Regions from separate parts of the Xanthobacter sp. AM11 genome, predicted to be linked through region 2. Evidence: predicted binding sites of a transcription regulator. Region 2 holds the regulator's gene; the other holds the start of a gene.

Region 1 (7,093 bases), 990 kb from region 2:
CGGGCGAGGCCGACCTCGTGGCCTTCGGCAAGCCCTTCATCGCCAACCCGGACCTGGTGGAGCGGCTGCGCCGCGGCGCGCCGCTGAACGAGATGGACCGCGACACCCTCTATGGCGGCGGCGCCAAGGGCTATGTGGACTATCCGCTCCTGGCGGACGCCGCGGCGTGAGCGGCACCGGCGACTGGGGCGTCTCCTGGCAGGTGGAGCGGCGCATCGCGCCGGTCCACACCCTCGACCTGCGCGTGGCCCCCGGCGGCTGGCCGGAGGCGGAGGCGCACCGGGCCGAGATCGACGCCCATTTCGCCGGCTGCCAGAGCGTGAACCCGCACCTGTGGAACGGCCCGGTCCTGCTGCTGCGGGAGCGGGCCTTTGCCGCCGGAGCCCTTTCCGGCACCTTCCGCCACACGGATTTCGCCGCCTTCACCTGGTGGCGGGATGCGGGCTGGCGCGACCTCGGCATGGTCAATGCCTTCGCCCTCGCCGCCATCGAGGGATCGGACGGCGGCTTCGTGCTGGGGGTGATGGGGGCGCACACCGCCAGTGCCGGCCGCACCTATTTTCCCGGCGGCACGCCCGACCCCGACGACATCACCCCCGCCGGAACCGTGGACCTGCACGGCTCCATGCTGCGCGAACTGGCGGAGGAGACCGGGCTTACGCCCGCCGACATCGCCCGCGACGAAGGCTTCACCGGCATTTTCGACGGGCCCCGCGTCGCCCTTTTGGGCCGGCTGGTGTTCGATGCCCCGGCGCAGGAGCTGGCCCGCCGCATCCGCGCCTTCCTCGCCCGCGAGGCTGAGCCCGAGCTGGCCGACGTGGCGGTGGTGCACGGCGAAGACGACCTCACGCCGCAGATGGCCCCCTTCGCGGTGGACTACATGCGCGCCCGCTGGCGCGGCGCCGTCTGATGGGCGAAGCCCGCGAGCCCGGCACCGGTCGAATCCCGGGGCCGATGGTATAAGCTCCCTCACCCCGGCGCCGGCGCGTTGCGCCGGAGCGTGCCGCCTGCCCCCGGCGGCCCCTGCATCGGCCTGCGAGTGTCCCATGAGCCCCTTCCCCCGCATCGGCGCCCCCATGCTCCACGCCCGCGACCTTGCCGCCGCCATCCGCGCCGGCCGCACCACCCCCCGCGCGGCGATGGAGCAGGTGGCCGCGGCCATCGCCGCCCATGACGGACAGGTGCAGGCCTTCGCCGCCCTCGACCTGGACGCGGCGCTGGCGGCGTCCGCGGCGGCGGGGCTGGCGGACCTGCCCTTGGCCGGGCTGGCCTTCGGGGCCAAGGACATCCTCGACACGCGCGATCTCGTCACCGCCTATGGCAGCACCCTCTATGCCGGCTACCGGCCGCGCACCGACGCCCCGGTGGTGGCCATGACGCGCCGGGCCGGCGGCATCCTCGCCGGCAAGACCGCCACCACCGAATTCGCCTTCCTGGAGCCGGCCCCCACCCGCAACCCGCACCATCCCGGCCACACCCCCGGCGGTTCCTCCGCCGGCTCGGCAGCGGCGGTGGCGGCGGGGATGCTGCCGCTGGCGCTGGGCACCCAGACCGCCGGCTCGGTGATCCGCCCGGCCGCCTTCTGCGGGGTCACCGGCTACAAGCCCACCTTCCGCATGCTGCCGACGTTGGGCATGAAGACCTTCTCCTGGCACCTGGACACCATCGGCCTGTTTGCGGCGCGGGTGCGGGACGTGGCCTTCGCCGCCGGCGCCATCACCGGGCGCGACCTGGACATTGCCGATGACCCCGCTGTCGCTCCGCGCATCGGCATCGTGCGCACGGCCCGCGCCGGAGAAGCCGGGGCCGATGCCCACCGGGCGCTGGATGCCGCCGCCCGCACCGTGGAGGCGGCCGGCGCGCGCATCCGCGATCTCGACCTGCCGCCGGAGCTGGAGGCGGCCGACGCCATCCACGGCGTGATCCAGGATTTCGAGGCCGCCCTCGCTCTGGGGGACGAACTGGCCTTCGGGCGCGAGCGGCTGTCGCCCCGCCTCGCCGCCCATCTCACGGCGGCGGCCGCCATTCCGGCCGACACCTACGACACCGCCCGGCGCACCGCCAAGCGCGCGCGACATGCCCTCGGCGACCTGTTCGGGGAGGTGGACGCGCTGCTCACCTTCTCCGCCCCCGGCCCGGCGCCGGAGGGGCTGGGCGCCACCGGCTCGCCCCTCTTCAACCGGCTCTGGACCCTTCTGGGGTGCCCGGCCATCAATGTGGCGGGGCTGGTGGCAGGCAACGGCATGCCCGTGGGGGTGCAGGTGGTGGGGCGTTTTGGCCGCGACCGGCAGCTTCTGGCCATCGCCGAGCTGGTGGAATCGGCCATCCGGCGCTGAAATACAATATTCCACAGATCAGCCCCGTGCGCCGCAGCGCGGGGGAAAATCATGCTCTGCTGGCCGCTTGATACGCCCGGCGTCGTGCACTGCAACGACAGCGGACGGCGCTGCATCACAACTTGTACCTTTCAGCATCTTGAGAGTTTGTTAAGGTTCGATGCGAGATCGACAGCGCGAGGACGAGGATGACCTTGGGCGATTTGCTCACTGTGCTCGAAACATGCGCCGCTTTCGCCTTCATCGGCGCGGTGCTGTTCGGGATGGTTTGACGCAAAGGCCGGGCATCGCCCCGCCGGACCGCAGAACACAAGAAAGCACGGGTCCGGTCGATCCGCGGCGCCGGGAAGGGGAACCTTCCCGGCGTCCCGCGTTTCAGGGCCCGACGCGGGCGGCGCCGCCTGTCACAATCGGCCGGCCGGGCAGGTGACGCTTTTCTGACGACCGCTTCGTTTTTCCTCGCCACAACCGCGACAGGGAAGGGTCGCGCAAGCGTCACACGCGTGTTGCGGGAGGCCATTATCGGCTTGCGGTACGCCAATGGAGCGACCCGATGCTGGTAATCGAAGGCCTCACCCGCCGCTTCGGCGACAAGGAGGCTGTCTCCCACGTCGATCTGGAAATCGGCCAGGGCGCCTTCATCGGCGTCATCGGTCGCTCGGGTGCCGGCAAGTCCACACTGCTGCGCATGATCAACCGCCTGCAGGACCCTTCCGCCGGCCGCATCCTCTACAACGGCCGCGACGTGACCGCCCTGAAGGGCCGGGCCCTGCGCGAATGGCGCGCAGAGGCAGCCATGATCTTCCAGCAGTTCAACCTCGTGGGCCGCCTCGACGTTCTCACCAACGTGCTGATGGGGCGCCTGGCCGCCGTGCCGCTCTGGCGCGCCCTGTCCAAGACCTGGAGCGTCGAGGACCGCGCCATCGCGCTCTCCGCCCTGGACCAGTTCGACATCGCCGCGCTCGCCGCCCAGCGGGCGGACAGCCTCTCCGGCGGCCAGCAGCAGCGCGTCGCCATCGCCCGTGCGCTGACCCAGGAGCCGGCCCTGATCCTGGCGGACGAGCCCATCGCCTCCCTGGACCCGCGCAACACCAAGATCGTGATGGACGCGCTTTTGCGCATCAACCGGCACTTCGGCATCACCGTGCTGTGCAACCTGCACTCCCTCGACCTCGCCCGGGGCTATTGCGACCGACTGGTGGGCATGGCGCAGGGCCGGGTGGTGTTCGACGGCGCCCCCGCCGCCCTCACCGACGCGGTAGCCCACGACCTCTACGGCCTGGAGGCCGGCGAGGTGATGGACCTTCCCGCGGCAGCCGAACCCCAGGGCGTCGCCATTCCCGGCGCGGCGCTGGCCTGAAGACGCCCCACCCCGGCCGCGCGGCCGGCCGCTTCCGCTTCATCCGCGTACCCAGAATTCAATTGTCCGACAGGAGCCGAGACATGCTGAACCGCCGTACCCTGATCGCGGCCGCCGCCGCGCTCGCCGTCTCTGCCGGCGCCGCCGCCGCGCAGGACTGGAAGGCCAAGTATCCGGAGCTGGTGTTCGCGGTCGTCCCGGCCGAGAACGCCTCGGGCGTGGTCGAACGCTACACGCCTCTTACCGAATATCTGTCAAAGCAGCTCGGCACGAAGGTGACCCTGCGCATCGCCAACGACTATGCGGCGGTGATCGAGGGCCAGCGCGCCGGCAACATCCAGATCGCCTACTACGGCCCTGCCTCCTTCGCCCGCGCGCTCAAGACCGGCGTGCCCATCGAGGCCTTCGCCATCGAGGTGAACCTCGACGGCACCAAGGGCTATCACTCGGTGCTCTATGTGAAGGCCGACAGCCCGTACAAGTCCATCGAGGACCTCAAGGGCAAGAACCTCTGCCTGGTGGACCCCAATTCCACCTCCGGCAATAACGTGCCGCGCTTCGCCATGAACAAGATGGGCCTCAAGCCCGACGAATTCTTCGGCAAGGTGGTCTATGCCGGCTCGCACGAGAATGCGGTCATCGCCGTGCAGCAGGGCACCTGCGACGCCGCCTTCAACTGGTGGAACGACGAGCAGGAATCCAACCTCATGCGCATGGACCGCAAGGGGATGGCCAAGTATTCGGACTTCCGCATCATCTACAAGTCCGAGCTCATCGTGAACTCGCCGCTGGCCTATCTCGACAGCCTGCCGAAGGACCTGAAGGCGCAGATCCGCGAGGCCTTCTTCTCCATCGAGAAGAACGACAAGGCCGCCTTCGACAAGATCTATGAAGGCAAGCAGCAGGTGTGGCAGCCCGTGGACAACGAGGCCTACACGCCCATCGTCCAGCTCATCACCTTCGTGGACGAGCTGCGCAAGAAGAAGTGATCCGCCGCCCGCGGCCGTGACGCGGCTTTGCCGCCTCATCCCGCGTCGCCCTCCGGCCTGACCGCAGGGCTCATGGTCCGACCGGGCGCCGCGCCCGGCCGGGCGATGGATGCCCCGGTCCGGCCGGCGCAAGACGGCGGGGGGTGGCTGCCCCCGCGCCAAATTCCGCCGCCGCACCCCAGAGGCCCGCCCCGTGCCCCACGCCATCACCCTCCTGCCCGACGAGCAGCTCGCTCCGATGGTCGCCCGCTACGAGGCGGCGGTCCGGGCGCGGCGCCGGCACACCTTCATCGTCATCGCCGTCATCCTCGCCTGCACCGTGCTCGCCGGCTGGATGGGGGAGGTGAAGCTCTCGGTCCTGTTCGCCAATTCGGGCCGGCTCACCACTTATTTCTGGAACATCCTGCCCAGCCTGCACTGGGCCACCCTCGGCACCGACCTTGCCGAATGGTTCTGGAACCTCGACGGCTGGCTGAAGCTGCTGCTGGACACCCTGCTCATCGCCTATCTGGGCACCCTCCTGGGCGGGATCGGCGCCTTCCTCCTGTGCTTCCTCGCCAGCGCCAATCTGGTGAAGAGCCCCCTCATCCGGCTGGCCGCCCGGCGCTTCCTGGAATTCTGCCGCACCGTGCCGGAACTGGTGTTCGCCCTGCTGTTCGTCGTGGCCTTCGGCCTCGGGGCCATGCCCGGGGTGCTGGCGCTGGCCATCCACACCATGGGCTCCCTGGGCAAGCTGTTCGCCGAGGTGGTGGAGAATATCGACATGAACCCAGTGGAGGGCGCCACCGCATCCGGCGCCTCCTGGACACAGATGGTGCGCTTCGCCGTGGTGCCGCAGGTGCTCTCCAACTTCGCCTCCTACGGCCTGCTGCGGTTCGAAATCAATGTGCGCGAGGCCTCCATCATGGGCTTCGTCGGCGCCGGCGGCATCGGCCAGGACCTCGTGGAGGCCATCCGCAAATTCTATTATTCCGACGTCTCGGCCATCCTCCTGCTCATCATAGCCACCGTCATGATCATCGACCTCGTGACCGAGCGCGTGCGCCACGCCCTCATCGGCTGGGACGGCCGGCGATGAGCCGCGCCCGCTTCGCCCTCTCCGCGCAGGAGCGCGCCCGCCTGGGCGCCGCCTTCCCCGATGCCATGCGCCCCTCGCCGGCGAGCCGCATGCGCACCGCGCTGCTCATCGCCGTGCTGGCGGCGCTGGCCGCCTTCGGCTTCTGGCGCCTCGACTTCAGCCTGGACCGCATCGGCACCGGCATTGCCCAGCTCGCCTATTTCGTGACGCTGATGATGCCGCCCAACCCCGGCACCCAGCTTCCGCTCTACATGCACGCCCTGGGCGAGACGCTGGCCATCGCCTTCCTCGGCACGCTTCTGGGCGCCCTGGTGGCCTTCCCGTTCGGCTTCCTCGCCGCCAAGAACGTCATTCCCAACATCTTCGGCCATTTCGCCGTGCGCCGCTTCCTCGACACCGTGCGCGGCATCGACAAGCTGATCTGGGCACTGATCTATGTGACGGTGGTGGGCCTCGGCCCGTTCGCCGGCATCCTCGCCATCGCCACCTCCAGCGTGGGCGAGCTGGGCAAGCTGTTCTCCGAGGCGGTGGAAGCCCTGGACCGCAAGCCCGTGGAGGGCATCACCTCCACCGGCGGCTCACCGGTGGAGGCGGTGCGCTTCGGCATGCTGCCGCAGGTGCTGCCGGTGCTGGCGAGCCAGCTGCTCTATTACTTCGAATCCAATGCCCGCCAGTCCACCATCGTCGGCATCGTCGGCGCCGGCGGCCTCGGCCTGCACCTGGCGGAGCAGATCCGCGTGCTGGAATGGCAGAAGGTGTCCTTCCTCATCCTGATGATGCTGGTGATGGTGGCGGTGATCGACTTCATCTCCTCGCGCCTGCGCTTCGCCATCATCGGCAAGGCGCGGATGGAGCCGTGAGCCGGCGCGGCGCCTGAGCGCGGCCGCGGGGGTCGGCCGGAGCTCGCCCTCGCGCCCGGCCGGGCGCCTCGGCAGAGGACCCGGCGATGACGCGCGATCCTCGCTTCCCGGGTTTGCGGCGCTGTTTCAGCCCAACCGTCCGCCGGTGCACCTCAGGGCTTGAACACCAGCTGCACCCGGTCGGCGGCGAAGGAGGAGCGGCCCCACTGCAGGGGCGTTCCATTCGGCTCCACGTCCAGGCGCTCCAGCACCAGGACGGCGCGGCCGGGGGCGAGGGAGAGCACCTCCATTTCCCGCGCGGTGGCGGGGCGGGCGGTGAGGCGCGTCTCGCGGCGGCGGAAATCCTCGATGCCGAGGGTCGCCAGCGCCCGCGTCAGCGATCCGGTGGCGGCATAGACGAGATCCAGGTCGCGGCAGCGGGCTTCGGGAAACCAGGCGGTGCCGAAGGAGATGGGCACCCCGTCCGCCTC
Region 2 (7,093 bases):
CGCCGCCGCCGTTGAATGCATCCATTGCTATTCGCTGATCCATGACGACCTGCCGGCCATGGACGATGACGACCTGCGCCGCGGCCGGCCCACCGTGCACAAGGCGTTCGACGAGGCCACCGCCATCCTGGCCGGGGACGGGCTATTGACCCTCGCCTTCGATCTCCTGGCCGGCAGCGATGCCCATGCGGACCCGGCGGCGCGCATCGCCCTGGTGCGGGCCCTGGCCCGCGCGGCGGGCATCGGCGGCATGGTGGGCGGGCAGATGCTGGACCTCGCCGCCGAAGGGCGGTTTTCGGGCGGCGCCCCGCTGGCCCTGGGGGAGGCCGCCATCCGCGACCTGCAGGCCATGAAGACCGGCGCCCTGCTCAGCGTTTCGGTGGAGGCCGGCGCCATCCTCGGCGGCGCGGACGCGCAGGCGCGGGCCGCGCTTTTCGCCTATGGCCGGGCGCTGGGTGCCGCTTTCCAGATCGCCGACGACATCCTCGACGTGGAGGGCACCGCCGAGGAGGTGGGCAAGAAGGTGGGGAAGGACGCCGCGGCGGGCAAGGCGACCCTGGTGTCCCGCCTGGGCCTCGACGCCGCGCGGGCCCTCCTGGCGAGCCTGGTGGACGATGCCGCCGCCGCCCTCACCCCCTTCGGCACGCGCGGCGCCCTGCTGGCGCAGGCGGCCCGGTTCGTGGCGGACCGGCGAAGCTGAACGGCGGCCGGCGGCGCAGGCCCGGTGCAGCACGGGCGGATTCATGGCCCGGACGATTGAGCCGGAGCCGATCCCGCACTACCGTTCCCCCGTGACCGACCCGCGCCATACCCCCCTCACCCGCCGCCGCCTGCTCGCGCGCGGCGCGGCCCTCGCCACCCTGCCCTTCGGCGCCGCCGCTGCGCTGGGGCAGCAGAGCGAGGCCGACGTCATCATCATCGGCGCCGGAACGGCGGGCATCTCCGCGGCGCGGCGGGTGGCGGAGGCCGGGCGCAGCTATGCCCTGCTTGAAGCCTCCGCCCATGTGGGCGGGCGCACGGTCACCGACACCGCGGTGTTTGGCGTTCCATTCGACATGGGCGCCACGCGCCTTTACCTGCCGGCGGCGCGGCCCATGGCGGCGTTCGGGCGGGCCGATGGGCTCGACATTCATCGGGCGCCCCAGGGCGGCAGGCTCTATCAAAGCGGGCGAGAGGCCAGCGACAGCGACTATGAGGACTTCATCGCCACCGTCCGCCGGGCGGAGCGGGCCATCGGCGCCGCCGGGGATGCGGGACGGGACCTGCCCGCCTCCCGGGTGCTGCCGGATCTTGGACCATGGTCGGCGAGCGCGCGCTTCGTGGTGGGTCCGCTCGCCTGCGCCAAGGGGCTCGGCCAGGTGTCCACTGTGGATGCCTCCCGGGCGGAGGAGCGCGACGGCGAGGAGGTGTGCCGGCAGGGCGTGGGAACGCTGGTGACCCGGCTGGCCCGGCCCCTCACCGTCCGGCTGGAGACGGTGGCCCGCTCGGTGGATCTGGGCGGACGGCTGGTGGCGGTGCAGACCAACCGGGGCACCGTGCTGGGCCGGGTGGTCATCCTCGCCGTGCCGCCGAGCCTGCTGGCGGCCGGCAAGCTGCGCGTGCTCCCCGGCCTGCCCCAGCGCTACCGCACGGCCATCGAGAAGATCACCCTCGGCGCCTATGATCACATCGCCTTCCAGCTGCCGCGCAACCCGCTCGGGCTTTCGCCGGACGAAATGATCTATTTCAAGCTGGAGGGAACCAACGCCTATGCCCTGCGGGCGCGCATCGGCGGCGGCGACCTGCATATGCTCGAAGTGGCAGGCGACACGGCGGCAGGCCTTGCCGAAGCGCCGGCCGAGGCGGCAACCGCCTTCCTCAAGGAAGCGCTGACCCGCGAGTTCGGGGCGGACATGGCGGCCCGGATCGGCCGGGTGCACGCCACTCGCTGGACCCGGGAGCCGTTCGCGCTGGGCGCCTTCTCCTGCGCTTTGCCGGGGTTCGGCAACATGCGCCGGGCGTTCACGGAGGTGGTGAGTGGCCGGCTTCTGTTCGCCGGCGAACATGCCCACGAAACCCTCTGGGGAACAGTGGGCGGCGCCTGGGTGGCCGGAGAGCGGGCGGCGCGGCAGGCGCTGGGCATCCTCGCCGGCCGCTCGGGCTGATCGGCCGCGCCGGAGCCCGCCACCGGGCGACGCCGCCCGGGCGCGCCCGCTCAATGGGCGCGGGCGAACATCTCGTTGAAGGAATAGCCGGCACCGCGCACGGTGCGGATGGGATCGGACTGGCGGCCGCGATTGATGGCCTTGCGCAGGCGGCCCACATGCACATCCACGGTGCGCTCGTCGATATAGACGTCCTGGCCCCACACGCCGTCCAGCAGCTGTTCCCGGGAGAAGACGCGGCCAGGGCTCTGCATGAGGAATTCCAGGAGGCGGAATTCGGTGGGACCCAGATGCACCTCGCGGCCGGCGCGGTGCACGCGGTGGGTCTCGCGGTCCAGCTCGATGTCGCCGGCCCGCAGCAGGGTGGCCACATGCTCCGGCTTGGCCCGACGCAGCAGGGCCCGCACCCGGGCGAGCAGCTCGGGCACGGAGAAGGGCTTCACCACATAATCGTCCGCGCCGGTGGCGAGACCGCGCACCCGCTCCGTCTCCTCGCCACGGGCGGTGAGCATGATGACCGGCAGGCGCTCGGTCTCCGGGCGTGTGCGCAGGCGCCGGCACAGCTCGATGCCTGAAAGGCCCGGCAGCATCCAGTCGAGGATCACGAGATCCGGCACGCTTTCGCGCAACCGGGTCTCGGCCTCGTCCCCGCGGCCGACGCTTTCGACGCCGTAGCCTTCCGACTCCAGATTGTAACGGAGCAGAAGGGTGAGCGGCTCCTCATCCTCGACGATCAGAATACGCGCCGGCACAGTCCCTCACCCGCTTTCGCCTGCTGTCCGCCAGGGCCTCAGCCCTGAACGGTACGCCCAGGAAATGCCAGGGTGGTCTCGCTGGAGGCATCCGCCTTGGGGCGGCTCTCCGGCAACACCTGACCCGTGACCATGTAATAGACGATCTCCGCAATGTTGGTCGCGTGGTCGCCGATGCGTTCGATGTTCTTGGCACAGAACAGCAGGTGCGTGCACACGGAGATGTTGCGCGGGTCCTCCATCATGTAGGTGAGGAGCTCGCGGAACAGGGACGTGTACATGGTGTCGATGGCGCCGTCGCGCCCCCACACTTCCAGCGCCTTCGCCTCGTTGCGGGCGGCATAGGCGTCCAGCACTTCCTTCATCTGCTCGAGCACCAGCTCGGCGATATGCTCCACGCCGCGCACCAGCTTGTGGGGGTGGTATTCGCCCTCGATGGCGATGACCCGCTTGCCGACATTCTTGGCGAGGTCGCCGATGCGCTCCAAATCGTTGGCCACGCGGATGGCGGCCACGATCTCGCGCAGGTCGTTGGCCACCGGCTGGCGCTTGGCGATGACGAGGATGGCGCGCTCCTCGATGTCGCGCTGCGCCTGGTCCACGGTGGCGTCCAGAAGGACCACCTTCTGGGCAAGGGCGCCGTCGCGGCGGATGAGGGCGGTCACCGAGTCGCTGACCAGGCGCTCGGCCTGGCCGCCCATTTCGACCACCTTGCGGCCGATTTCCTTCAGCTCCACATCGAAGGACGATACGGTATGCTCCGGCATCTCAGGATCCTTCCAGGGCTCAGCCGAAGCGGCCGGTGATGTAATCGCGGGTCTTGATCTCCTTCGGATTGGTGAAGATCACGTCCGAGGGGGCCACTTCGATCAGCTCGCCCAGATAGAAGAAGGCGGTGATGTCGGCGCAGCGTGCTGCCTGCTGCATGTTGTGGGTCACGATGACGATGGTGAATTCCTGCTTCAGCTCGTCGATCAGGTCTTCGATCTTCGAGGTGGAGATGGGATCGAGGGCCGAGGTGGGCTCGTCCAGCAGGATCACTTCCGGCTTCACCGCGATGGTGCGGGCGATGCACAGGCGCTGCTGCTGGCCGCCGGACATGCCGAGGGCGGAGGTGTGCAGGCGGTCCTTGGTCTCGTCCCAGATGGCGGCCTTGCGCAGGCACCATTCCACCCGCTCGTCCATCTGCGCCTTGGAAAGCCGCTCGTGCAGCTTCACGCCGAAGGCGATGTTGTCATAGATGGTCATGGGGAAGGGGGTGGGCTTCTGAAACACCATGCCGATGCGCGTGCGCACGATGGTGGGGTCCAGCTCCTTGCCGACGATGTTCACGCCGTCGAACAGCACCGCGCCTTCCGCGCGCTGGCCCGGGTAGAGGTCGTACATGCGGTTGAACACGCGCAGCAGCGTGGACTTGCCGCAGCCCGACGGGCCGATCATGGCGGTGACCCGCTTCTCCGGAATATCGAAATTGATGTTCCGGAGCGCGTGGTTGGTGCCGTAATAGAACTGGAGGTTGTCCACCTTGATCTTGGACGGAGCCTGCACCGCATCCGGCTTCGCGGCCACGGACGAGGCGATGTTGAAGGTGGGATCGACGGCTGAAGTCATCTGAGCCTCACTTGGGAGGTTGAGTTCCGGGGCGTTGGCCGCCGGGCGCGCCGGCGGCGGTTTATTCAGTCGGAACGCCTAGTTGCTACGCGCCAGGAAGAGGCGGGAGGCGACGTTGAGCACAAGCACGCCCACGGTGATGAGCAGCGCGCCGGCCCAGGCAAGGGAAACCCAGTCGTCGAACGGGCTTCCGGCGAACTGGTAGATGGCGATGGGCAGGCTCGCCATCGGCTTCGACAGGTCAACCGAGAAGGCGTTGTTGCCGAGCGAGGTGAACAGCAGGGGCGCCGTCTCGCCGGCCGCGCGGGCGATGGCCAAGAGGATGCCGGTGACGATGCCGGCCCGGGCGGCGCGCCAGGTGATGAACATCACCACCTTCCACTGGGGGGCGCCGAGGGCGAAAGCCGCCTCGCGCAGGCCCACCGGCACCAGGTTCAGCATGTCCTCGGTGGTGCGCACCACCACCGGGATCACCAGGATCGCCAGCGCCAGGGAGCCCGCCCAGCCGGAGAAGCCGCCCAGCGGCACCACCAGCAGGGTGTAGATGAACAGGCCCACCAGGATGGACGGCGCCGACAAGAGGATGTCGTTCACGAAGCGCGCGGCCGCGCCGATCTTCGTACCCTTGCCGTTCTCGGCCAGGAAGGTGCCGCAGAAGATGCCGATGGGACCGCCGATGGCCATGGCGATGGCGATCTGGATCAGCGAGCCGACGATGGCGTTCAACAGGCCGCCATTCTGGCCCGGCGGCTTGGTGACCTCGGTGAAGACATTGAGCCCCAGGGCCGGAAGCCCGCGGGACAGGAGCGTCCACAGGATCCAGCCGAGCAGGAAGATGGCCAGGACGGCGAAGCCGACGGAAACCGCCTTGATGGTGGTGTCCTTGGCGCGGCGGGCAGCGAGAGAAGCCATGGTTTCCTTCCCCCCGGATCAGTCGAGGCGCGAGCGCACGAGCGCCCGGGACAGGGCCAGCACGATGAACGAGATGACGAAGAGAATGAAGCCGAGCTGCAGCAGCGAGGTCAGCTTCAGCGAGCCGATGGGCGCCTCGGGGAATTCGTTGGCGATGGTGGAGGCGATGGTGGCGCCCGGCGCGAACAAAGAGGCCGAAAGGCGCGTGGCATTGCCGATCACGAAGGTCACCGCCATGGTCTCGCCCAGCGCGCGGCCGAGGCCCAGCATCACCGCACCCACCATGGCCGTGCGGCCGTAGGGGATGGAGACGTTCTTGTAGACCTCATAGGTGGTGCCGCCGACGCCGTAGGCGGATTCCTTGAGCATGGGAGGCACCGATTCCAGCGTCTCCACGAACATGGCCGTGATGAAGGGCAGGATCATCACCGCCAGGATGAGGCCGGCGGTGAGCATGCCCGAGCCCAGGGGCGGACCGGCGAAGAGCAGGCCGATGATCGGCAGGTTGCCCAGCGTGTCGATCAGCGGGGGCTGCACATAGGCCGCCATGAGCGGGACGATGACGAAGAAGCCCCACATGCCGTAGATGATGGACGGCACGGCGGCGAGAAGCTGGATGGCCACGCCGATGGGCCGCTTCAGCGGCGGCGGAGCGATCTCGGTGAGGAAGAAGGCGATGCCGAAGGACAAGGGCAGGGCCACCACCACCGCGATGATGGCGCTGAACAGCGTGCCGTAGATCATCACGAGGGCGCCGAAATTCTCGGTCACCGGGTTCCACGTGGCGGTCCAGATGAAATCGAGGCCGAAATGCTGCAGGGCCGGCAGGCCGCCCTGGAACAGCTCGGCGATGATGAGGCCGAGAAGCACGAGAACGAAGATGCCGCTGGCCCAGAGCAGGCCCACGAAGATGGGGTCGGAAACCGCGCCGGTTCCCTTCGCCTTGCTGATGGGCTGGACCGTGCCAGACCGCATGCTCTCCACCGTAGCGTCCATCGGATGCTTGTCCCCCGCGAGCCGCACAGGCGGCGTGATCTGCAAGACGTTGCGCACAGCGGATCGACGCCGCGCGAGATGTTCACCCTTTCGGCTGGAGCCGCAACCCCCTCCAGGAATGAGGCGGCTCCACCCGGAAGAGCATCGCCCTCCGTAGGGAGGGCGATGCGTAGCAATCCAGGATCAGAGGACGGGCTTGCCGTCCGGACCCAGAACTTCCTTCTTGAAGGCTTCCTCAACCTGCTTCACGACCGACGCGGGAAGCGGGATGTAGTGCATCTTCTCGGCGATCTCGGCGCCTTCCTTGGTGTAGGCCCAGGAGAAGAACTTCATGGTCTCGCGAGAAGCCTCGATGTTCTTCGGGTCCTTCGGGAGAAGGATGTAGGTGGGGCTCACGATCGGCCACGCCTCGGCGGCGGGGGCGTCGATCATGGACGCGGCGAAGTCCTTGGCGCCCGCCCAGTCGGCGGAGGCGGCGGCAGCCTGGAAGCCCTTGACCTCGGGGCTCACGAAGTGGCCGGCCTTGTTCTTCAGCTGGGTCACCACCAGATTGTTGGCGGCGGCGTAGATGAACTCCACGTAGCCGAGGCCACCCTTGGTGTTCTTCACGGTGCCGGTGACACCCTCGTTGCCCTTGGCGCCGGCGCCAGCCGGCCACTGGACCGAGGTGGCGGAGCC

The links. The regulator PhoB, encoded in region 2, activates phosphate uptake and scavenging genes when phosphate is short. The targets are predictions, from matches to a motif close to TGTCATNNANCTGTCAT.
Region 1: the regulator PhoB is predicted to act here: its motif matches at 2,763-2,779, upstream of phnC (phosphonate ABC transporter ATP-binding protein).

Annotation. Positions count from the first base shown of each region.
Region 1 is NZ_JBLAOA010000001.1:353,068-360,160, forward strand. Features, by position in the region: gene ACI7BZ_RS01605 (alkene reductase) at 1-170, shown strand, start outside; gene ACI7BZ_RS01610 (NUDIX hydrolase) at 167-910, shown strand; gene ACI7BZ_RS01615 (amidase) at 1,077-2,336, shown strand; gene phnC (phosphonate ABC transporter ATP-binding protein) at 2,890-3,696, shown strand; gene phnD (phosphonate ABC transporter substrate-binding protein) at 3,780-4,685, shown strand; gene phnE (phosphonate ABC transporter, permease protein PhnE) at 4,879-5,763, shown strand; gene phnE (phosphonate ABC transporter, permease protein PhnE) at 5,760-6,623, shown strand; gene phnF (phosphonate metabolism transcriptional regulator PhnF) at 6,776-7,093, opposite strand, start outside.
Region 2 is NZ_JBLAOA010000001.1:1,341,262-1,348,354, reverse strand. Features, by position in the region: gene ACI7BZ_RS06330 (polyprenyl synthetase family protein) at 1-700, shown strand, start outside; gene ACI7BZ_RS06325 (flavin monoamine oxidase family protein) at 744-2,144, shown strand; gene phoB (phosphate regulon transcriptional regulator PhoB) at 2,195-2,896, opposite strand; gene phoU (phosphate signaling complex protein PhoU) at 2,935-3,663, opposite strand; gene pstB (phosphate ABC transporter ATP-binding protein PstB) at 3,683-4,507, opposite strand; gene pstA (phosphate ABC transporter permease PstA) at 4,586-5,419, opposite strand; gene pstC (phosphate ABC transporter permease subunit PstC) at 5,438-6,394, opposite strand; gene pstS (phosphate ABC transporter substrate-binding protein PstS) at 6,599-7,093, opposite strand, start outside.